DNA from 4 places in the Kocuria sp. CPCC 205258 genome. Region 3 is predicted to be linked to each of the others. Evidence: riboswitches for the same ligand, from Rfam matches in the RefSeq annotation. Region 3 holds a riboswitch; each other region holds the start of a gene.
What was found. A riboswitch is a leader RNA that binds a small molecule or an ion and turns the genes downstream of it on or off. The one in region 3 is predicted to bind S-adenosylmethionine.
Positions count from the first base shown of each region.

Region 1: it holds a riboswitch for S-adenosylmethionine, as region 3 does, so the genes downstream of both, RF644_RS15100 (MetQ/NlpA family ABC transporter substrate-binding protein) here and RF644_RS01495 (ABC transporter ATP-binding protein) in region 3, are expected to answer to the same signal.
Region 2: it holds a riboswitch for S-adenosylmethionine, as region 3 does, so the genes downstream of both, RF644_RS03130 (acyl-CoA dehydrogenase family protein) here and RF644_RS01495 (ABC transporter ATP-binding protein) in region 3, are expected to answer to the same signal.
Region 4: it holds a riboswitch for S-adenosylmethionine, as region 3 does, so the genes downstream of both, RF644_RS16320 (O-acetylhomoserine aminocarboxypropyltransferase/cysteine synthase family protein) here and RF644_RS01495 (ABC transporter ATP-binding protein) in region 3, are expected to answer to the same signal.

Region 1 covers NZ_JAVKPS010000010.1:24,651-29,971, forward strand. Annotated here, with positions in the region: gene RF644_RS15075 (DivIVA domain-containing protein) at 1-119, shown strand, start outside; gene RF644_RS15080 (DUF485 domain-containing protein) at 284-664, shown strand; gene RF644_RS15085 (cation acetate symporter) at 668-2,299, shown strand; gene RF644_RS15090 (GlsB/YeaQ/YmgE family stress response membrane protein) at 2,522-2,794, shown strand; gene dxr (1-deoxy-D-xylulose-5-phosphate reductoisomerase) at 2,925-4,199, shown strand; SAM riboswitch class IV at 4,244-4,360, shown strand; gene RF644_RS15100 (MetQ/NlpA family ABC transporter substrate-binding protein) at 4,461-5,321, shown strand, end outside.
Region 2 covers NZ_JAVKPS010000001.1:671,055-676,375, forward strand. Annotated here, with positions in the region: gene RF644_RS03120 (LLM class flavin-dependent oxidoreductase) at 1-1,296, opposite strand, end outside; gene RF644_RS03125 (MFS transporter) at 1,293-2,708, opposite strand; gene RF644_RS03130 (acyl-CoA dehydrogenase family protein) at 2,712-4,061, opposite strand; SAM riboswitch class I at 4,175-4,269, opposite strand; gene moeB (molybdopterin-synthase adenylyltransferase MoeB) at 4,401-5,321, opposite strand, start outside.
Region 3 covers NZ_JAVKPS010000001.1:320,519-325,839, reverse strand. Annotated here, with positions in the region: gene RF644_RS01510 (AMP-binding protein) at 1-1,592, opposite strand, end outside; gene RF644_RS01505 (ABC transporter permease) at 1,652-2,473, opposite strand; gene RF644_RS01500 (aliphatic sulfonate ABC transporter substrate-binding protein) at 2,470-3,513, opposite strand; gene RF644_RS01495 (ABC transporter ATP-binding protein) at 3,609-4,442, opposite strand; SAM riboswitch class I at 4,448-4,552, opposite strand; gene RF644_RS01490 (maleylpyruvate isomerase N-terminal domain-containing protein) at 4,660-5,321, shown strand, end outside.
Region 4 covers NZ_JAVKPS010000012.1:68,919-74,239, forward strand. Annotated here, with positions in the region: gene RF644_RS16300 (dihydrolipoamide acetyltransferase family protein) at 1-595, opposite strand, end outside; gene RF644_RS16305 (alpha-ketoacid dehydrogenase subunit beta) at 598-1,647, opposite strand; gene RF644_RS16310 (thiamine pyrophosphate-dependent enzyme) at 1,644-2,819, opposite strand; gene RF644_RS16315 (Lrp/AsnC family transcriptional regulator) at 3,061-3,513, shown strand; SAM riboswitch class IV at 3,626-3,747, shown strand; gene RF644_RS16320 (O-acetylhomoserine aminocarboxypropyltransferase/cysteine synthase family protein) at 3,785-5,113, shown strand; gene RF644_RS16325 (cystathionine gamma-synthase) at 5,121-5,321, shown strand, end outside.

The DNA.
Region 1 (5,321 bases), on a different contig from region 3:
CGCCGGCGGAGCTGCGCCGGGCCGTGTTCCCGCCCGCGCAGGGGGAGCGCAGCTACGAGGAGCAGCAGGTGGACGCCTTCCTGGACCGCGCCGTCCAGCTGCTCCTGGCCTCTCGCTGAAACAGGCTCCCCGAAGCCTCTGTGTATACATGCTGGACCGGGCCTCGTCCAGAAACACCGTTCCGTGTTCATCTTGACCCCCGAAAAGCAACTTTTGGGTGTCACGCCTTGCTCCTGTGCATACAACGGCCTAGTGTGGGCCACATCACATGAGGAGGTAGCCCATGTCCACCCAGCCACCCATCGACGCCGACGACCTCGTCGCCGACGTCGACTTCCCCGCGGCCCAGCGGTCGCCAGAGTTCCAGGAGCTGCGGAAGACCCACCGCGGCTTCGTCTTCCCGCTCGCCGTCGCCTTCCTGGTCTGGTACCTGCTGTACGTGGTGCTCGCCATGTACGCGCCGCAGCTGTTCGCCATCCAGGTCATCGGCAACGTCAACCTCGGCGTCGTCCTGGGCCTGCTCCAGTTCGTCACGACCTTTGCCATCACGGGGGCCTACGTGTCCTTCGCCAACCGCAAGCTGGACCCGAAGGCCACGGCCATCCGGGAGCGTCTCGAGCCCAGCCTCGGCACCACCGGCGGCGTCCACGGACAGGAGAACTGACCGATGCACCAGCTGCACACCGCGCTCGCGCCCATGACGGCCGCCGCCACGGAGACGGTCGGCACGCCCTGGATCAACATCTCCATCTTCGGCGCGTTCGTCGTCGTCACGATGGTGGTCGTCCTCCGCGCCTCGAAGTCCACGTCCACGGCGGCCGACTACTACGCCGGCGGCCGCGGCTTCAGCGGCACCCAGAACGGCCTGGCCATCGCGGGCGACTACCTCTCGGCGGCGTCCTTCCTGGGCATCGTGGGCGCGATCGCCCTCCAGGGCTACGACGGTTTCCTCTACTCCATCGGCTTCCTCGTGGCCTGGCTCGTGGCCCTGCTGCTGATCGCCGAGCTGCTGCGCAACACCGGCAAGTTCACGATGGCGGACGTCCTGTCCTTCCGGCTGCGCCAGCGCCCCGTGCGCGTCGCGGCGTCGATCTCCACCCTCGCGGTGTCCGCGTTCTACCTGCTGGCCCAGATGGCGGGCGCCGGTGCGCTGGTGTCGCTGCTGCTGGGCATCAGCTCGCGCACCGGGCAGTCGCTCGTGATCGTGGTCGTGGGCGTGCTCATGATCGTCTACGTCCTCGTGGGCGGGATGAAGGGCACCACCTACGTGCAGATCATCAAGGCGGTGCTCCTGGTCTCCGGCGTGGCGGTCATGACCGTCTGGATCCTGGCGCTCTACGGCTTCAACTTCTCCTCGCTGCTCGGTGACGCGGTCGCCGTCTCCGGCAACCCGGCCATCCTCGAGCCGGGCCTGCGCTACGGCGCCTCCGAGACCAGCAAGCTGGACTTCATCTCCCTGGGCCTGGCCCTCGTCTTCGGCGCGGCGGGCCTGCCCCACGTGCTGATGCGCTTCTACACGGTGCCCACGGCCAAGGAGGCCCGCACCTCGGTGGTCTGGGCGATCGCCCTGATCGGCCTGTTCTACCTCTTCACCCTCATCCTGGGCTTCGGCGCGGCGGCCCTCATCGGCGCCGAGCGGATCCAGGCGGCTCCCGGCGGCGTGAACTCCGCGGCCCCGCTGCTGGCCTTCGAGCTCGGCGGGTCCCTGCTGATGGGCATCATCGCGGCGGTGGCCTTCGCCACGATCCTCGCGGTCGTCGCCGGCCTGGCCATCACCGCCTCGGCCTCGTTCGCCCACGACATCTACACCAGCGTGATCAAGAAGGGGAACTCCGATCCCCGCAAGGAGCTGAAGGTCGCGAAGACCACGGTGGTGGTCATCGGTCTCGTCTCCATCGCGGGCGGCATCGGCGCCCAGGGCCAGAACGTCGCGTTCCTCGTGGCGCTCGCCTTCGCGGTCGCGGCCTCGGCGAACCTGCCGACCATCCTGTACTCCCTGTACTGGCGGCGCTTCACCACCCGGGGCGCGGTCTGGTCCATGTACGGCGGCCTGATCCTCTCGGTGGGCCTCATCGTCTTCTCCCCGGTCATGTCCGGCACCGAGACGTCGATGATCCCGACGGCCGACTTCGCGTGGTTCCCGCTGCAGAACCCGGGCATCGTCTCGATCCCGGCCTCCTTCCTGCTCGGCTTCATCGGTTCCATGACGGAGCGCCGTCTCGAGGACCCGATCAAGCAGTCCGAGATGGAGGTGCGCTCCCTCACAGGCATCGGCGCCGAGAAGCCCGTCGCCCACTGACGGCTTTTCCGCTCCCACCTGGGAGGATCCACCGGCCCGCCCGAAGCCCCGGCTTCCGGCGGGCCGGTCCGCGTCCGGGGGAACGCGTCGATTGGCTAACGGGAACAGACAGGCGGCTGACCGTCGACTAGGGTGAAGCGCAGAAGCAACCTCAGGGTATTCCAGGGATACTCGCCGGTTGCGTACAATAAAAGTCCCTCCCGGGACGGATAAGGAGCCATCATGGGAATCATCAGCTGGATCATCCTCGGCCTCATCGCCGGCGCCCTCGCCAAGCTCATCATGCCGGGCAGCCAGGGTGGCGGCATCATCGTCACGATCGTCCTCGGCATCGTGGGGGCCCTCCTCGGAGGCTTCCTGGGCTCGCTGATCGGCATCGGGGACCTGGAGTCCGCGTTCGACATCGGCACCATCATCACCGCCGTCGTGGGAGCCCTCATCGTGCTCTTCATCTGGGGCGCGGTCACCGGCCGCAAGGGTCGCGCCACGCGCTGATCCCACCCCCGTCGGTCGCCGAGGCCCCGTCCACCGCTCCCGGTGGACGGGGCCTCGGCCCGTTCCGGGTCGTCCGCAGGGGCCCCTGCGGGCACCGCACCGAGGAGGGTCGCTGGGGGATACTGGGGCCATGACGCCCCCCGCCACCTCGCCCCGCACCCGCCCGACACCCGAGCTGCGCGCCCTGGCCGCCGCCGGCCCCCGCCGGATCAGCGTCCTCGGCTCGACGGGCTCGATCGGCACCCAGGCGCTCGACGTCGTGCGGGCCGCCCGCGAGCTCGAGGGCGCGGACCCGTTCACCGTGGTCGCCCTCGCCGCCGGACCACGGCACCTCGAGCTCCTCGCCGAGCAGGCCCTCGAGACCCGCGCCGCGCTCGTGGCGACCAGCGGCACCGCCCAGGACGCCGCCCGGCTGGCCGGCCTCATCGCGGACCGGGCCGCGTCCGCCGGGGCCGGGGGATACCGCCCGGACGTCGTGCACGGGCCCGACGCCGCGTCCGCGGCCGCCGCCCACCCCGACGCCGACCTCGTGCTCAACGGGATCACCGGCTCCATCGGGCTCGCCCCCACGCTGGCGGCGCTGCGGGCCGGGCACCGGCTCGCCCTGGCGAACAAGGAGTCCCTGATCGCCGGCGGCGCCCTGGTCAAGGCCGCCGCCGCGGCCACCGGGGACCCGGACGCCCTGATCCCCGTGGACTCCGAGCACTCCGCGCTGGCGCAGGCGCTGCGCGGCGGCACCGCCGCGGAGGTGGACCGGCTCGTGCTGACGGCCTCCGGCGGGCCCTTCCGCGGCCGGTCCCGGGCTGAGCTCGAGACGGTCACGCCCCGGGACGCGCTGCGCCACCCGACGTGGGACATGGGCCTGATGGTGACGACCAACTCGGCGACCATGGTGAACAAGGCCCTCGAGGTGCTCGAGGCCCACCTGCTCTTCGACGTCCCCCTCGAGCGCATCGACGTGGTGCTCCACCCCCAGTCGGTCGTGCACTCCATGGTCCAGTTCGTGGACGGCTCCACCCTCGCCCAGGCCTCGCCCCCGGACATGCGCCTGCCCATCGCCCTCGGTCTGGCCTGGCCGCACCGGGTGCCCGGGGCCGCCCTGCCGTGCGACTGGACGCGCGCCACGGAGTGGACCTTCGAGCCCCTCGACCCGGTGGCGTTCCCCGCCGTCGAGCTCCTCAAGGCGGCGGGGGAGCGGGGCGGGACCTTCCCCGCCGTATTCAACGCGGCCAACGAGGAGGCGGTGCACGCCTTCCACGACGGCCGGATCCGGTTCCCCGCCATCGTGGACACGGTCGAGGCGGTGCTGGGCGAGCACGACGACGACGGCCCGCTGGAGCTCGAGGCCGTGCTGGCGGCCGAGCGCTGGGCCCGCGGGCGGGCCCGCGAGGTCCTCGCCCGCTGACCGGGCCGGGCCCGGCCCCGCCGCACGTGCTAGTCTGTCGGGCGGATGACGAGTCCCAGCGTGCAGCCCTGGCTTGCTGGGCGGCAACCCTCTCCCGTAGTGGGGTGCCCCAGGTGAACCATCCGGCACCGGCCGACGACGGCCGGCGGCAAGTACGGTCCGACCGCGCACGCGCCCTCCGGCGCGCCCTCGACCGTGGCCGCCGGACCCGTTGGCCCCGGTGGAGACCTCCGACACCCCGGACCCACGGAAAGGCACCACATGCGATCGCAGCGCCTCCCCTTCCTCGCCCTGGCCACGACCCTCGGCCTCGCCCTCACCGCCTGCGGCGGCTCCGCCGGGGAGTCCTCCGGCGAGGGCGTGCTCGCCGACGACAAGGTCACCATCGGCGTGGTGGGCACCGACCCGACCCACGACGCCCTCCAGCGGGTGGCCGAGGAGCAGGGCATCACCGTCGAGTACGTCGACTTCTCCGACTACAACCAGCCCAACCCCGCCACCGAGTCCGGTGACGTGGAGATGACCTGGTTCCAGCACGTCCCGTTCCTCGCCGACTACAACAACGCGGCCGGCGGCTCCATCACCCCGATCGGCTCGACCTCGATCTACCCGCTGGGCCTGTACTCCAACCAGTACGACTCCGTGGAGCAGTTCCAGGAGGGCGACGAGATCGCGGTGCCCAACGACGCCGTGAACCTCTCCCGGGCCCTGCTCGTGCTCGAGGCCGCAGGTCTCGTGGAGCTGAGCAGCGACACCCTCATCCCCACCGAGCTCGACGTCGACACCGAGGCCTCCACGGTGCGGGTCACGCCGGTCTCCGCGGAGCAGACGGTGCTCTCGCTCGACTCGGTGGCCGGCTCGGTCATCAACAACGACTTCCTCTCGCGGGCCGACATCGACCCGCAGTCCGCGCTCGCCCAGGACGACCCCGAGTCCGAGGGCTCCCGCGCCTACGTCAACCTCTTCACCACCACGGAGGAGCTCGCCGACGACGAGACCCTCCGGCAGGTCGCGGACCTCTACCACGAGCAGGCCGTGCTCGACGCCGAGATGGAGGAGACCAAGGACACCGCCGTGCCGCTGCAGCTGGAGCCGGAGGAGCTCCAGGAGCTGACCGCGCGC
Region 2 (5,321 bases), 350 kb from region 3:
TCTGCCGGCGGGGAGGGCCCCGGGCTCCGGCAGCAGGCCGCGGCGCCGCAGCTCCGGCGACACCATCGTGCTGAACCGCTCCAGGTCCGCCGGCCGCACGGCCGCCGAGATGTTGAAGCCGTCCACGCCGGCCTCCTCCCGCCAGCGCTCGAGCTCGTCCGCCACGGTGCCGGGGGCCCCGGCGATGACGGGCCCGCGGCCGCCGATGGCCACGAACTCAGCCAGGTCCCGCACCGTCCAGGTCCGGTCCGGGGACAGCGAGGTGAACGCCGCGAGCGCGGACTGGTTGGCGTCGGTGGCCACGTACTCGAGCGGCGCATCGGGGTCCGCCCCGGCCAGGTCGACGCCGGTCCAGCCGCCGAACAGGGACAGCGCTCCCTCGATGTCCACGTGCCGGTGGTATCCGTCGAGCCTGGCGTGGGCCTCGTCGTCGGTCTCGGCGACCACCACGGTGGCCATGGCGAAGGTCTTCACGGCGTCCTCGGCCCGTCCCTGCGCGGCCAGTTCGGCCCGGACGCCGTCGGTCCACCGGCGCACGAGCTGCGGGGTGTTGCCGATGAAGAAGATGGCTTCGGCGTGGTCCACGGCGAACTGCTGTCCGCGCTTCGAGGCGCCGGCCTGGAACAGGAACGGGGTGCCCTGGGGTCCGGGGTGGGTCAGCGCCTGGCCGGGCACGGAGAACCAGGTGCCCTCGTGGCCGATGGGGTGCACGAGCTCCGGGTCCACGAAGACCCCGGCGCCGGCGTCGGCCTTCACCGCCCCGGGCTCGAAGGAGCCCTCGAGGAGCTTGTACATGACCTCCATGTACTCGTCGGCGCGGTCGTAGCGCTCGTCGTGCGGGATCTGCCGGTCCATGCCCAGGTTCCGGGCCGCGGAGTCCTGGTAGGAGGTCACCACGTTCCACGCCACCCGGCCGCGGGTGAAGTGGTCGAGGGTCGCGAAGGTGCGGGCCAGCAGGTAGGGGGCCTCGTAGGTCACCGAGGCGGTCACCCCGAAGCCGAGCTGCTCGGTGGCCGCGGCCATCGCCGGCACCGCGACGAGCGGGTCGAGCACCGGGTACTGCACTCCCCCGCGGGCCGTGGCCTCGGCCCCGCCCCCGTACACGTCGTAGACGCCGGGAACGTCCGCGAGGAACAGCGCGGTGAAGCCGCCCTCCTCGAGGGTGCGGGCCAGGGACGTCCAGTACTCGAGCGTGTCGAAGCCGGCGACCCCGGCCTCCGGGTGGCGCCACAGTCCCGGTGACTGGTGCACGGGCACCATCATGTCGAAGGCGTTCAGCAGCAGGGGGCGGCTCATACGGTGGTCCTCTCGGGGGTGGTCCGGGTGGCGCTCGCGGCGGCGGGGGTCGCGAGGGCCGGGGCGGCCGCGGTCCGGCCGGCGTGCAGATCGGTGAGTTCGGTGCCGCGCTGGTCCCGGGCGGGATCCTTCGCGGCCAGGGCGGCGACGACGGAGAGCACGGCCAGCACGGAGAGGTAGCCGGCGATCAGCCACGGGGTGTCCCCGCCGGCGGCGAAGAGCAGAGCGGCGATCATCGGCATCAGCCCGCCGCCCAGGACGGTGCCGACCTGGTAGCCGAAGCTCACGCCCGAGTACCGCACGTGCACGGGGAACTGCTCGGCGAACCAGGCCGCCTGCGGTCCGTAGATCGCGTCGTGGACGAGGTTGATGCCGAGGATCACCACGAGCGGCAGCAGGGCGAGCGGGCCGGCCTCGAGGAAGGCGAACAGCACCCAGCCGAAGACGCCGATCGCCGCGTAGGCGGTCACCGAGACGACCTTCCGGCCCACCCGGTCGGAGAGCCAGGCCCAGAACGGGGTGGAGAACAGGCCGATGGCCGAGGCGATCATCACCGCGGTCACGCCCGCGGCGCTGTCCCCGCGCACGTCCCGCAGGTAGGTCAGCATGTAGACCGTCACCAGGTAGTAGACGGCGTTCTGGGCCAGGCGCAGGCCGATCGTCACCAGCACCGGGCGGCGGTGGTGGACCAGCAGCTCCCGCAGGGGGGCCTTGGCCACGTTCCCCGAGGCCCGGTGCTCCAGGAACTCCGGGGCGTCGGCCACGCCGAGGCGGATCCACAGGCCCACCGCCACGAGCAGGGCCGAGAGCAGGAAGGGGATGCGCCAGCCGTAGGCGGCGAACTGCTCCTCGCTCATGACGTTCTGCACGATGAAGAACGCGCCGGTGGCCAGCAGCATGCCGGCGGAGGAGCCGATCTGGGTGAAGGACCCGAAGAACCCGCGGTGCCGGGCCGGTGAGTGCTCCACGCTCAGCAGCGCGGAGCCGCCCCACTCGGCACCCGCGGACAGGCCCTGGAGGATGCGCAGGACCACGAGCCCGACGACGGCCCACCAGCCGATCACCTCGTAGGTGGGCAGCAGGCCGATCAGGGTGGAGGCCACGCCCATGAGCAGCAGGGAGGCCACCAGCAGGGCCTTGCGGCCGATCCGGTCCCCCAGGTGCCCGGCGATGATCCCGCCCAGGGGCCGGGCGATCACCCCGACCGCGAGCGTGGCGAAGGACGCCACGATGCCGCCGAGCTCGGTGGCCATGGGGAAGAACTGGACGTTGAAGACGAGTGCGGCGGCGGTGCCGTAGAGGTAGAAGTCGTACCACTCGATGGTGGTCCCGGCGAAGGCCGAGGCCAGGACGCGCTTCTTGCCGTGGACGATGCTGCTGCGGCCCGGGGCGGCCGTGGTCGTGGTGCTCATGCGTCAGGCTCCTGGGGTTCGGTCGGCGTCGGTCGTGCCGTCGGTCGCGGGGTCGGTCGTGGCGCCGGTCCTCGCGTCGCCGATGGCGTTCAGGCCCTCCGGCAGGGTGCCGTTGATGAGGTAGTCGCCGAGGGCTCGGGCGCGGAAGGCGATCGGGTTGTGGGTGGCCACGGTCTGGGCGTTGCGCCAGTGCCGGTCCAGGCCCTTGGCCGTGGACGTGGCGGAGGCGCCCACGGTGAGGAACAGGTCCTGGGCCGCGCCGAGCGCCAGCTCCGGCACGGTGACCTGGGCGTGCTCCACGGCGATCTCGGACTCGTGCAGCGCCGCCGGGAGGGCCCCGGTGAACTCCGGCCGGTCGGCGCCGGCCGCTGCGGCGGCGGCGATCCCGGCGTCCAGGGCGCGGGCGGCGTGCAGGACGGTGGCCTCGGCGGCGAAGGCCTTGGCGGAGATCCGTCCGGTGGCCTCCTGGATCAGCGGGTCGTCGCGGAACGGCAGGCCGAGCCCGGTGTTGAAGGTCCGCCGGCGTCCGGCGATGGTCTCCACCGCGTCCCTCCGGGCCGCCCGCGCGATGCCGGCCAGCACGGCCAGCAGCACGATCTGGAAGAAGGCGGCCTCGTGGACGGCCTCCGCGCTGCCGGCGGTGCGGTCCAGCACGGCGTCCTCCGGGACACGCACCCGGTCGAAGACCGCGGTGCCGGTGCCGGTGAGCTTCTGCCCGAAGCCGTCCCAGTCGTCCTCGAGCGTCACACCCTCGGCGTCCGTGGCGACGACGGCGAAGCGCCGCCCGTCGCGGCCGTCCAGGGCGGCCGAGACGCGGGTGTAGTCGCAGAAGACGGAGCCGGTGGCGTAGAACTTCCGGCCGGTGAGCTCCCAGCCCTCGGGGGTCCGGCTCAGCACGGTGTTCAGGGTGCCCAGCGCGTTGCCGCCCTTCTCCGTGGAGGCGTTGCCGACGGTGGCCCCGGCCAGCACCCGCGGGTACCAGACCTCCTGGAGCTCGCGGGGCAGGAAGCGCAGGGACTCCACGAAGCCGTGGTGGGAGCGGTAGAGGTGGGCGATGTTGGAGTCGGCCTCGGCCAGGTCGACCAGCAGCCGGGTGAAGTCCTCGAGGCTGACCCCGGGGCCGCCGTGGGCCGCCGGGACGCGCAGGGCGCCGAACCCGGCCCGGTCCAGCCGGCCGACCTCCGCGTAGGGCAGCGCGCGCCGGAGGTCCCGGTCCAGGGCGCCGGCGGCGATCTCCGCGAACAGCGGCCGGAAGTGCTCCCGCAGCCCGGAGTAGTCCCCGGGCAGGCCGGCGGCGAGGTCCGTGCCGGCGCGGGGATGGGCGGTGGTCTCCTCGACCGTGCTCGGGGTCATGCGGTGGTCCTCTCGGTCGCACCGAGGATTGCCGGTCGGCCGGTCGCGCCGGGGGCGGGCCCGGTGGCGTCAGCGCCGGAGGCTGACGTCACGGACCGACTGCAGATCCGGGATCTCCATCGGTTCTGGCATTAGCACCCTGACCCCGGTGGAGGGCGGGTTGCTGCGGCGTCGTCGAGCCAGATCTCTCAGCCGCTCTGAATGGGGCGCTTGCCATGGCATCAGACCGCCCGGTCCGGGGCCAACCGGATGACGGGCGCACGTCATGGAGTGTCACGACGGCGTCACAGAAGGTCACGTCCTCCGCGGTGGTGTAGCGGTGTGCCGCAGGAGACCGGGTCAGTAGACCGGCTGGTCCGGGTCCACCTGTGCCGCCCAGGCGAGCACCCCGCCCTCGAGGTGGCGGACCCGCTCCTCCCGCCCGGCGTAGAAGGAGCGTAGCGCGGCGAGCGCGGTCGCGGAGCGGGCCCCGGCCTTGCAGTGCAGCACGAGGTCCGTGCCACGGGCCTCCGGGGGCAGGGCGTCCGCGCCGCGGTCGAGGATCTCCTGCAGCGGGACGGGCACGGCGCCGTCGATGGCCACGAGCTCCCGCTCCCAATCCTCGCGCACGTCCACCAGGGCGAAGGACGCCTCCCCGCGCTCCCGGCGCTCGAGCAGCCGGGCCAGCTCGGCCGCCCCGACGGTCTCGGAGGCGTCCGCGCCGGGCAGCGCGCAGACCGCGGCGGGCTGGGCCACCGCGGTGACCGGGGCGGCGTCGGGATCCGGGGTGAGCCGCATCTCGCGCCAGGTCATCGCCAGCGCGTCGTGCAGCAGCACCCGGCCGAGCAGGGGCTCCCCGGTGCCGGTGACGAGCTTGACGGCCTCGGTGACCATGACCGCGCCGACGGTGGCGGGGAGCATGCCGAAGACCCCGCCCTCGGCGCAGCTGGGCACCTCGCCGTCCGGCGGGGCCTCGGGGTAGAGGTCCCGGTAGGTGGGCCCGTGCCCGGCCCAGAACACGCTGACCTGCCCCTCGAAGCGCAGGATGGAGCCCCACACGCAGGGTGTGCCGGTCAGGGCGGCGGCGTCGCTGACCACGTAGCGGGTCGCGAAGTTGTCGGCGCCGTCCAGGACCAGGTCGTACCGGCCGATGATGTCCACGGCGTTGTCCGCGTCCAGCCGGACGGGGTGGGTGCGGACCTCCACCAGCGGGTTGAGCGCGGTGACGGCCTCGGCGGCGGAGACGGACTTGGGGCGGCCGACGTCGGCGGTCGTGTGCAC
Region 3 (5,321 bases):
GCCATCGAGGGACCGGTCCGGTCCACCACCACGAAGCCCTGCACCCCGGGCGGGACCGTCTCCCCGGCCTCGTCGACCACGCGGGTGGAGATCCCCGGGACCGCCCGGGTCGCGCAGCCGGGCTTGAGCGCGGTGCGCGGGGCTCCGTCGTCGAACGTCCCCGGGGGCGCGAACTGGGGGTCGTGCGGCCTTGGGGACATCACGGTGGCGCCGGTCTCGGACTGCCACCACGTGTCCACAAACGGCACCTCGTCCCTGCCCAGCTGCGCGCGCAGCCAGCGCCAGGCCTCGGGGTTGATCGACTCGCCCACGGAGCCGAGCAGCCGGATCGAGTTGAGGTTGTAGAGCGGCGGGACGCCCTTGGGGAACGCGCCCATCAGGGAGCGGATCAGCGTGGGCGCCGTGTAGTAGGCGGTGACCCCGTAGCGCTCGATCACCTCGAAGTGCCGGCCCCAGTGCGGGGTGTTCGGGGTGCCCTCGTAGATCACCTCGGACACGCCGTTGACCAGCGGCCCGTAGATCTCGTAGGTGTGCGCGGTGACCCACGCGAGGTCCGCAGTGCACCAGTGGACGGTCGAGTCCACCTTCGCGGGGTCGTTGACGGTGGCCAGCTCGTCCGGGCGGAGCCGGCCCTCGTCGTCGAGCACGTCCGGTAGCAGGTCGAACAGCAGCGCGTGGGTGTAGGCGGTCTGCACGAGGTAGCCGCCCATCGTGTGCACCAGGCCCTTGGGCCGTCCGGTGGTCCCGGAGGTGTAGATGATGAACAGCGGCGTCTCGGCGTCGAACGCCTCGGGCACGTGCACGTCGGACTGCTCGGCGACCAGCTCGTGCCACCACACGTCCCGCCCGCGCGTCCACGGGACCGCGTCCTCCTCCTTGGAGTGCGTTCCCCGGGTGCCCCGCGGCAGGTCCGTGCGCCCGGGCCGGGAGGTGCGGCGCACGACGACGACGTGCTCGACCGCGTTGTCACCGCTGCAGGCCTCGTCGGCCACGGCCTTCACGGGCACCACGGCGCCGCGCCGGTGCTGCCCGTCCGTGGTCACGAGGACCTTGGCGCCGGTGTCCTCGACGCGGAAGCGCAGCGCCTCGGCGGAGAACCCGCCGAAGACCAGGGAGTGCACCGCGCCGATGCGGGCGCAGGCCAGCGTGATGATGACGGTCTCCGGGATGACGGGGAGGTAGATCACCACCCGGTCGCCCTGCTCCACGCCCAGGGCGAGCAGGGCGTTGGCGGCGCGGGAGACCTCCCGCTGCAGGTCGGCGTAGGTGTAGACCAGCCGGTCCCCGGGCTCGCCCTCGAAGTACAGGGCCACGTGGGCGCCGCGGCCGGCCTCGACGTGGCGGTCCACGCAGTTGTGGGCCACGTTGAGCCTGCCGCCCTCGAACCACGCGATCTCCGGGACCGACCAGGTGGGGCCGCCCTGCTCGTCCGTCCCGAGCCGCCGCGGGGCCTCGAAGCGGTGCGCGGTGGTCCACGGCCGCGCCCAGTCGAGGCGCGACGCCTGCGCCTCCCAGAAGGCGATCCGGGCCTCGTCCGAGACCAGGGCGGGATTGGGGGTGGGGGAGGAGGGGTCGCTCCAGCTGAAGCTCACGGTGCTGCTGTCCTTTCCGGCCGGCACGGACGACGGTTCCACTGTGCCAGGCGCACGTGTCAGGCCCATTTCTTGGCGGCCCACTTCTCGAAGACCCCCAGCAGCGCGTCCGTCGCCTTGCCGAGCACCGCGAGCAGCACGATGGCGAGGAGCAGGCGGTCGGTGCGGCCGTTGTTCTGCGAGTCGGTGAGCAGCCAGCCCAGGCCCATGGAGGCGCCCAGCAGCTCGGCGGCCACGAGGAACAGCCACGCCTGGGCCAGGGCCAGGCGCAGCCCCGAGATGACCGACGGCATGACGGCCGGCAGCTGCACCGTGGTGAGCAGGCGCAGCCCGTGCAGCCCGAACGCCCGCGCCGCCTCGATGAGATTGCGGTCCACGTGCTGCAGGGCCGCGGACACCGTGGTGTAGACCGGGAAGAACGCGCCGATGGCCACCAGCGTGACCTTGGAGTCCTCGCCGAGACCGATCCACAGCAGCAGCAGCGGCACCCACGCCAGGGACGGCACCGCGCGGAACGCCCCGATCGTGGGGCCCACCAGCGTGGAGCCCCAGCGGGAGAGGCCGATGAAGGACCCGGCCACGAGGCCGAGCCCGGCGCCGATCAGGAAGCCGATCAGCACGCGCTGGGTCGAGATGCCCACGTGGGTCCACAGGTCCCCGCCGGCCAGCAGGCCGATCCCGGCCTCGAGCACCGCGAGCGGGGCCGGCAGCTGCACGGCGCTGAAGACCCCGGCGGTGGACAGCACGTGCCACAGGACCAGCAGCGCGGCGGGCAGCAGCAGGCCCAGCCCGGTGCGCAGCAGCGGCCGCCGCCGGGGGGCCGCGGCGGGGGCGTCCTCGAGACGCTGCGCCTCCTCGGCGGGGGCCAGGGGCTGCGTCACTGCCCGGCCCCGACCAGCTCGGCCGCGCGGGAGGCGTCGGCGTTCTCGGCGTAGGAGCTCTCCACGATGCTCCCGAGCGCCTCGTCGATCTGCTCCTGGCCGGCCACGTCGTCGGACTCCACGAAGATCGGCCCGACCTTCTCGAGGACCGCCAGCTGCTCGTCGCCCGGCACGTGGTCGATGTCCAGGTTGGTGCGCTCGAGCACCTTCTCGGCCACGGACAGCTCGATCCCGGCCGCCTCGGCGAGCAGCTGCGCGGTCTCCTCCGTGTTCTCCTGCGCCCACTGCCGGGCGTAGGCGTAGACGTCCACCACGGTCTGGGCGGCCTCGGGCTGCTCCTCGAGGAAGCTCTCGTGGGCGTTGAGGAAGCCGTAGGTGTTGAAGTCGACGTTGCGGTAGAACAGCTCCGCGCCGTTCTCCTCCGCGGCGGCCATGATCGGGTCGAGCCCGGACCAGGCGTCCACCTGGCCGTTCTCCAGGGCAGCGCGGCCGTCGGCGTGCTGCAGGTTCTGGATCGTGACGTCCCCGGCGTCCACCCCGGCCTCGTCGAGGGCCTGGAGCAGGAAGAAGTACGGGTCGGTGCCCTTGGTCGCGGCCACGGTGCGGCCCTCGAGGTCCGCGACCTCCTGCACCTCGCTGCCGGCGGTGGTGACCAGGGCGGACCACTCCGGCTGCGAGTAGAGATCGATCACCCGGATCGGGGTGCCGTTGCTGCGGGCCAGCAGCGCCGCGGAGCCCGCGGTGGAGCCGATGTCCACCGCCTCCGCACGCAGCGCCTCGTTGGCCTTGTTCGACCCGGCGGACTGCACCCACTCCACCTCGATGCCCTCCTCGGCGAACGCGGTCTCGAGCCAGCCCTTCTCCTTGATCACCACGGAGAGCGGGTTGTAGGTGGCCCAGTCCACGCGGACGGTGCCGTCCCCGGCGGCCTCCGCGGGCGGCTCACCGGAGCCCTCGCCGGCCATGCACCCGGTCAGGCCGAGGGCCAGGACGGCGGCGAGTGCGGGGACGGTGCGGACGGAGCGCTGGGGCAGGGGCATGGCGGAGCCTTTCGTGGTGGACGGACGGTGCCGGGCGGCGCAGGCGGGTGCCGCCGCTGGTCCGGGGCGGGGAGTCGGGGTGGGGGCGGGCCGCGTCAGCGGGTCGCGGGGTGGTGGGTGTCGACGCCGAGGTGGCCGAGGAGCTGCACGCGCAGCTCGGCGAGGACCTCGGAGGCCCGGTCCCGGGGGCGTTCGCCGGGCACGGCGAGGATGGTGCTGATCGAGGCGGGGGCGGTGGGCCCGGTCCGGCCCAGGACCACGATCCGGTCCGCGAGCTGCAGCGCCTCGTCGACGTCGTGGGTGACGAGCAGGACGGTGGTGGGCTGGGCCGCGTGGATCGTGAGCAGCAGGTCCTGCATCTTCAGGCGGGTCAGGGCGTCGAGCGCGCCGAAGGGCTCGTCGAGCAGCAGGACCCCGGGATTGCGGGCCAGGGCCCGGGCCAGGGACGCGCGCTGGGCCATGCCGCCGGAGATCGCGCGGGGACGATGGCCGGCGTGCGCGGTGAGCCCCACCAGGCGCAGCAGGTCGTCGATCACGGCGTCCCCCTCGTCCCGGGGGATTCCGCGGGGCAGGCCCAGGCGGACGTTCTCGCGCACCGAGCGCCACGGCAGCAGGCGGGGCTCCTGGAAGGCGACCGCGCAGCGCGGGTCGATGCCGGACACGGGGGTGCCGTCGATGAGCACCCGTCCGGCCGAGGCGGTGTCGAGCCCCGCCGCGGCCCGGAGGAGCGTGGACTTGCCGCACCCCGAGGGCCCCAGGACCGCCAGGACCTCGCCGGGCCGGGCCGTGACGTCGACGTCCTGCAGGACGTGGTGGGTCTCGCGGCCGGACGGGAAGGCCTTGCCGACGTGCTCGAAGGCCACGGAGAAGGCGCGCTTCGCGGTGCCCGGTGCGGTGGCCGGCGCAGAGCCCAGCAGGGAAGTGCTCATGATCAACTCCATCGGTCCTGGCATTAGCACCTCGCACGGAGGATCAGACGGATCCGTGCCGGTTGCTGCGACGTCGACGAGCCAGGTCTCTCAGCCGCTCCGGATGGTTACACCACCAATTGAACGTCCTCGGCGTGTTTCCTGGCAAATCCGTCGCATCCGTGGTGATCGCGACACATCCCTGGCATGGGAGCCCTCCGTGCCCCACCATGGACCCATGACGAGCCGCAGAAGCCCGGCCCGGGCGGACCTGGTGCGCGACGCCTGCACGGCGTTCGGCGCGGTCCTCGACGGGCTCGGCGACGACGACTCCTGGGCCGCCACGGGCTGCCCGGGGTGGTCGGTCCGGGACCTCACCCACCACTGCGCGATGGACGCCCTGCGGGGGCTGGTCGCCCTGCACACGCCCACCACCGCCCGCCCCGACCGGGACGCCGCGACCTACTGGACCGACTGGGGCGGCGATCCCGCGGAGGCCGCCGAGGCCCGGCGCCACACCCGCGTGGCCGCGTCCATGGTCCTGGACTGGGAGCCGGTGCGCGCCCTCCACCGCGAGACCACCCGGGCGCTCGTGCACGCGGCGCAGCACTGCGGCGACGGCGCGGTCCGCACCCAGGGGCATGTGCTGCGCGTCGAGGACCTGCTGAGCACCCTCGCGGTGGAGGCCACGGTGCACCACCTGGACCTGATCCAGCACCTGGACGGCTCCCCGGGTCCCGCCGTGGACGGGCTCGCCGAGGTCCGCCGGGTCCTCACCGACCTGTGGGAGCGGGAACCGCTCGAGCACTGGAGCGACGAGCACTTCGCCCGCGTGGGCACCGGCCGGGCGGAGCTGACCGCCCAGGAGCGTGCGGAGCTGGGCGCGCACGCGGACCTCCT
Region 4 (5,321 bases), on a different contig from region 3:
GCGCCAGGCGCGGGGCCGAGGCCATCGCGTCGTGGGCGGCACCCGCGGCCTGCGCCGCCTGGGCCGCGGCCTGCTCCGCGGCCTCCGCGGAAGCGGGCTCGGGGACCGGCCGGGCGGCGGAGGCGGCCGGGCCGGTGGCACCGGATCGCTTCGGCCGGCGCCGGCGTCCGGCCGTGCCGCCGGCGGGCGTGCCGTAGCCGATGAGCACGCTGCCCGACCCGGCGTCGTCGGCGGACGCGGCGACCGCGGAGGCCTCGGCGGCCGCCGCGGGGTCCGCCCCGGCGCGCTCCTCCTCCCGGTAGGACTGCCCGCCCTTCGGGCCGCCGCCCTGCGGGGCGGGCGTCCCGGCCCGGTCCCCGGTGTCGACGGAGATCAGCGGCGCGCCGACGTCGAGGGTCTGCCCCGAGGCGCCGTGCAGCCGGTGCACGGTCCCGGCGAAGGGGCAGGGCACCTCCACGGCGGACTTGGCGGTCTCCACCTCGGCGATCGGCTGGTCCACGGCGACGGTGTCGCCCACCTGGACGAGCCAGCTCACGAGCTCGGCCTCGGTCAGTCCCTCGCCGAGATCCGGCAGGGTGAACGTCTTCACGGTCATGGTCAGTCCTCCCACTGCAGGTCGTCCACGGCGTCGAGGATGCGGTCGACGCCGGGCAGGTAGTGCTCCTCGAGCTTGGGCGCCGGGTACGGGATGTCGAACCCGGTCACGCGGCGCACGGGCGCGGCCAGGGAGTGGAAGCAGCGCTCCTGGACGCGGGCCACGATCTCGGCGGCCACGGACGCGAAGCCCGGCGCCTCGGCCACGACCACCACGCGCCCGGTCTTCCGCACCGACGCGGCGACCGTCTCGTCGTCGAACGGGACGATGCTGCGCAGGTCCACGACCTCGAGCGAGCGCCCCTCGGCGGCGGCGGCCGCGGCGGCCGCCACGGCGGTCGGCACGGACGGCCCGTAGGCCACCAGCGTGGCGTCCTCGCCGGCGCGGGCGACGACGGCGCGGCCCTCCCGGCGCTCGGGCGCCCCGTTCTCGTAGCGGTCCCTCAGCTCGGCCAGGTCCACGGGGGCCTTGGACCAGTAGAGTTTCTTGGGCTCGAAGAACACGACGGGGTCGTCCGAGTCGATCGCCTCGCGCAGCATGAGGTAGGCGTCCTCGACCGTGGCGGGGGTGAACACCTTCAGGCCCGGGGTGTGGGCGTAGTAGGCCTCGGAGGAGTCGCAGTGGTGCTCCACGCCGCCGATGCCGCCGGCGTAGGGGATGCGGATGACGATCGGCAGGCGCACGGCGCCGCGGGTGCGGTTGTGCATCTTCGCGATGTGCGAGGCGACCTGCTCGAAGGCCGGGTAGGCGAAGGCGTCGAACTGCATCTCGATGACGGGGCGCATCCGGTTCATCGCCATGCCCACGGCCATGCCGGCGATCCCGGACTCGGCCAGCGGGGTGTCGAAGCACCGGGTGCGGCCGAAGCGCTTCGTCAGCCCGTCGGTGATGCGGAAGACGCCGCCGAGGGTGCCGACGTCCTCGCCGAAGACGACGACGGCGGGGTCGGCGGCCAGCGCGTCGGCCAGGGCGGTGTTGAGCGCCTGGGCGAAGGTGGCGGGCTTGACCGCCGGGGCCTCGCTGGCCGGGGCGGGGGCGTGCAGGGTGCTCACTGTCCGGTCTCCTCTCGGGCGAGCTCGGCGGCCAGGAACTGCTCCTGCTCGGCGAGCTGCGGGGTCTGCTCGGTGTAGACGTGGCGGAACAGCTCGAGCGGGTCGATCTCCACGTCGGCGTTCATGCCGTCGCGCAGGGCCGTGGCGACGTCCTCGGCGGCGGCGGCGATGCGCTGCTCCGCCGCGTCGTCGAGCACGCCCTCGGCGCCGAGGTAGGCGCGCATCCGGGTCACCGGGTCCTTGGCGATCCACTCCTGCACCTCGGCGTCGTCCCGGTAGCGGGTGGCGTCGTCGGCGTTGGTGTGCGCCTGCATGCGGTAGGTGTGCGCCTCCACGAGGAGGGGCTCGGACTCGGAGCGGGCCAGGTCCACGGCGCGCCGCAGGGTGGCGAGCAGCGCCACGAGGTCGTTGCCGTCCACGCGCTCGCCGGCCATGCCGTAGCCCACCGCCTTGTGGGCGAGGCTCGGGGCCGCGGACTGCTGGGACAGGGGCACGGAGATCGCGTAACCGTTGTTCTGCACGAAGAACACGACCGGCAGCTTGAACACGGCCGCGAAGTTCAGGGCCTCGTGGAAGTCGCCCTCGCTGGTGGCGCCGTCCCCGCACATCGCCAGGACCACGGTGTCCTCGCCGCGCAGCTTGGCGGCGTGGGCCACGCCCACCGCGTGCAGCAGCTGGGTGGTGAGCGGGGTCGACTGGATGCCCACGCAGTGCTCGTACGGGTCGTAGCCGCTGTGCCACTCGCCGCGGAAGATCGCCATGACCTGCATCGGGTCCACGCCCTTGGTCATGACCGCCACGGTGTCCCGGTAGGTGGGGAACAGCCAGTCGCCCTCCTCGAGGCACAGGGCGGCCGCCACCTGGCAGGCCTCCTGGCCGTGGCTGGACGGGTAGACGGCCATCCGGCCCTGGCGGACCAGCGCGGAGTTCTGGTCGTTGACCCGCCGCCCGACCACCAGCTTCTCGTAGGCGCCCAGCAGGACGTCCGGGGCCGGCAGCGGGTACTCGTGGCCGGGGCCGGTGCCCTGCTCCTCGGGGGCGAGCAGCCGCCCGCTCGGGTCGACCATGCGGATCTCGCCGCGGGCCGGGAGCATGTACTGCTCCGGCGTGATGCCGAAGCTCTGGGAGGCCCGGAGGATCGGGTCCTCGGGGGTCTCGACGGTCTGGCTCATGGTGTCCCCTCGGTCGGTCCCCGGTGCGGCCGCGGTCCGGGGAGGGCAGGAAGGTGGTGCGGCTCTGTCTCCCCAGTATGGGAACCGGGCATGGTTCGTATCCACAGAGCGGGGAAAATGCAGAAGTCTGAGACGGACAGTGCACCGCGCGTGGACGAAATGTTCTAGTGTGGCGTGGAGCACACGCATTCGTCCGACACGTTCCGGGCCCCGCGCCCGACCCGCCCCGAAGGAGCCCGCCGTGCCCTCGACCCCCGTGCCGCTGGACGAGACCGACCGGAAGATCCTCGCGGAGCTGTCCCGGGACGCGAGGCAGTCCGTGACGGCGATCGCCGCGGCCGTGCACGTCTCCCGGGCCCACGCCTACGCCCGGATCAACCGGCTCCGGGACGAGGGGGTGATCCTGCGCTTCAGCACCGTGATCGACCCGGTGCGGGCGGGCCTGCAGGCCTCCGCGTACGTGACGCTCAAGCTCCAGCAGAACACCTGGCGGGAGCTGTGCGCCCAGCTCCAGGCGATCCCCGCCGTGCACCACATCGCCCTGGTGGGCGGGAACTTCGACGTCATGCTCCTCGTGCGGGCCGTGGACACCGTGCACCTGCGGCAGGTGATCTTCGAGCACGTCCAGCAGCTGCCCGGTGTGGTGGACACCCAGACGTTCCTGATCTTCGAGGACATCGACACCCGGGCCTGACGCGAGGGCCCGCGCCGGGCCCGGCGCGCACGGCCGGCGTCACGAACCGTCACGGTCGTCATCTTCCGACGCGGAGGGACACCCACTACCTCTGCGCATAGTGTTGTTCCAGCTTCACGAGACGTGACCGCCAAGCTCCGACTTGGTCACGCACCAACCCCATGCTCATTGGGTGGTTCGGATGAGGAAGCGGCCTGCATCTTCCGCGGCGTGCCCACCGGGTCCGCGCGGGTGACCGGTGCGGGTAAGAGCAAGGCACAGGAGCAGCGCCATGTCCATCCCCGTGACCGACCACGACCTCGCGACCCGGCAGATCCACGCCGGCACCCACGACCAGGTCGTCCAGCGCACCCTGACGGTGCCGATCTACCAGACCGCGGCCTTCGAGTTCCCGGACTACGAGGCGGCCCGGCAGATGTTCGCCCAGACCCGGGCGGGCTTCACCTACACGCGCACCGGCAACCCCACGGTGGCCGTGCTCGAGCAGCGGATCAGCGACCTCGAGGGCGGCGCGGGCGCCGTGGCGACCGGTTCGGGCCAGTCCGCCGTGGCCGTGGCGCTGCTGGCCCTGCTCGGCCAGGGCGCCGGGAAGCACCTCGTGGCCTCCGAGAAGCTCTACGGGGGCACGGTGGACCTGCTCACCGACTCCTTCGCGGACTACGGCATCGAGGTCTCCTTCGTGGACCCCACCGCCCCGGGGGCGTGGGCCGCGGCCGTGCGCCCCGACACCCGCGCGTTCCTGCTCGAGTCCATCGGCAACCCGCTGGCCACCCTCCCGGACCTGCCCGGGATCGCCGACGTCGCCCGGGCCGCCGGGGTGCCCGTCGTCGTCGACAACACCCTCGCGTCCCCGGCCCTGTACCGGCCGCTGGAGAAGGGCGCCGACATCGTGGTGCACTCGGCCACCAAGTTCCTGGGCGGGCACGGCAACGCGCTCGCCGGGGCGGTCGTGGACGGCGGGACCTTCGACTGGTCCGCCCGGCCGGACAAGTGGCCGCAGTTCACCCAGGCCCGCGCCCGCTGGGGCGGGCTCAGCCTCGTCGACAAGTGCGCCGCCGCCAGCCCCTACCTGCACCTGGTCCGGGCGAAGTACGTGCACGACCTCGGCACCACGCTCTCCCCGTTCAACGCCAGCCAGATCCTGCAGGGCACCGAGACCCTCGACCTGCGCGTGGCCCGCCACACGGCCTCGGCGCTGGCGGTGGCCGAGTTCCTGGCCGGGCACCCCGCCGTCGCCCGCGTCCACCACCCCGGCCTGCCCGGGGACCCCGGCGCCGGGATCGCGGCCCGGGACTTCCCGCGCGGGACCGGCTCCGTGTTCTCCTTCGACCTCGCCGCCCCGGACGGCGCCGTGGGCCCGTTCATCGACGCGCTCCGGCTGTTCAAGCTGGTGGCCAACATCGGGGACACCCGCAGCCTCGTGGCCCACCCGGCGGCCATGACGCACTGCCGCCTGACCCCCGAGCAGCGCCGGGCCGGCGGGATCGCCGAGACCACGATCCGGCTCTCGATCGGCCTCGAGTCCCCCCAGGACCTCGTGGCCGACCTCGGCCAGGCCCTCGACACCGTCGTCACCGCCGTCCAGACCACCCGGAAGTGAGCCCGCCATGACGTCCCCCACCGAGACCCGCACCCGCCACCGGGGCTTCACGACCACCGCCGTCCACGCCGGCCAGGAGCCCGACCCGCTGACCGGGGCGGTCATCCCGCCGATCTACCAGACCTCCACGTTCGCCCAGGACGGGATCAACGTGCTGCGCGCCGGGCACGAGTACAGCCGCGGCTCCAACCCCACCCGCAGCGGCTTC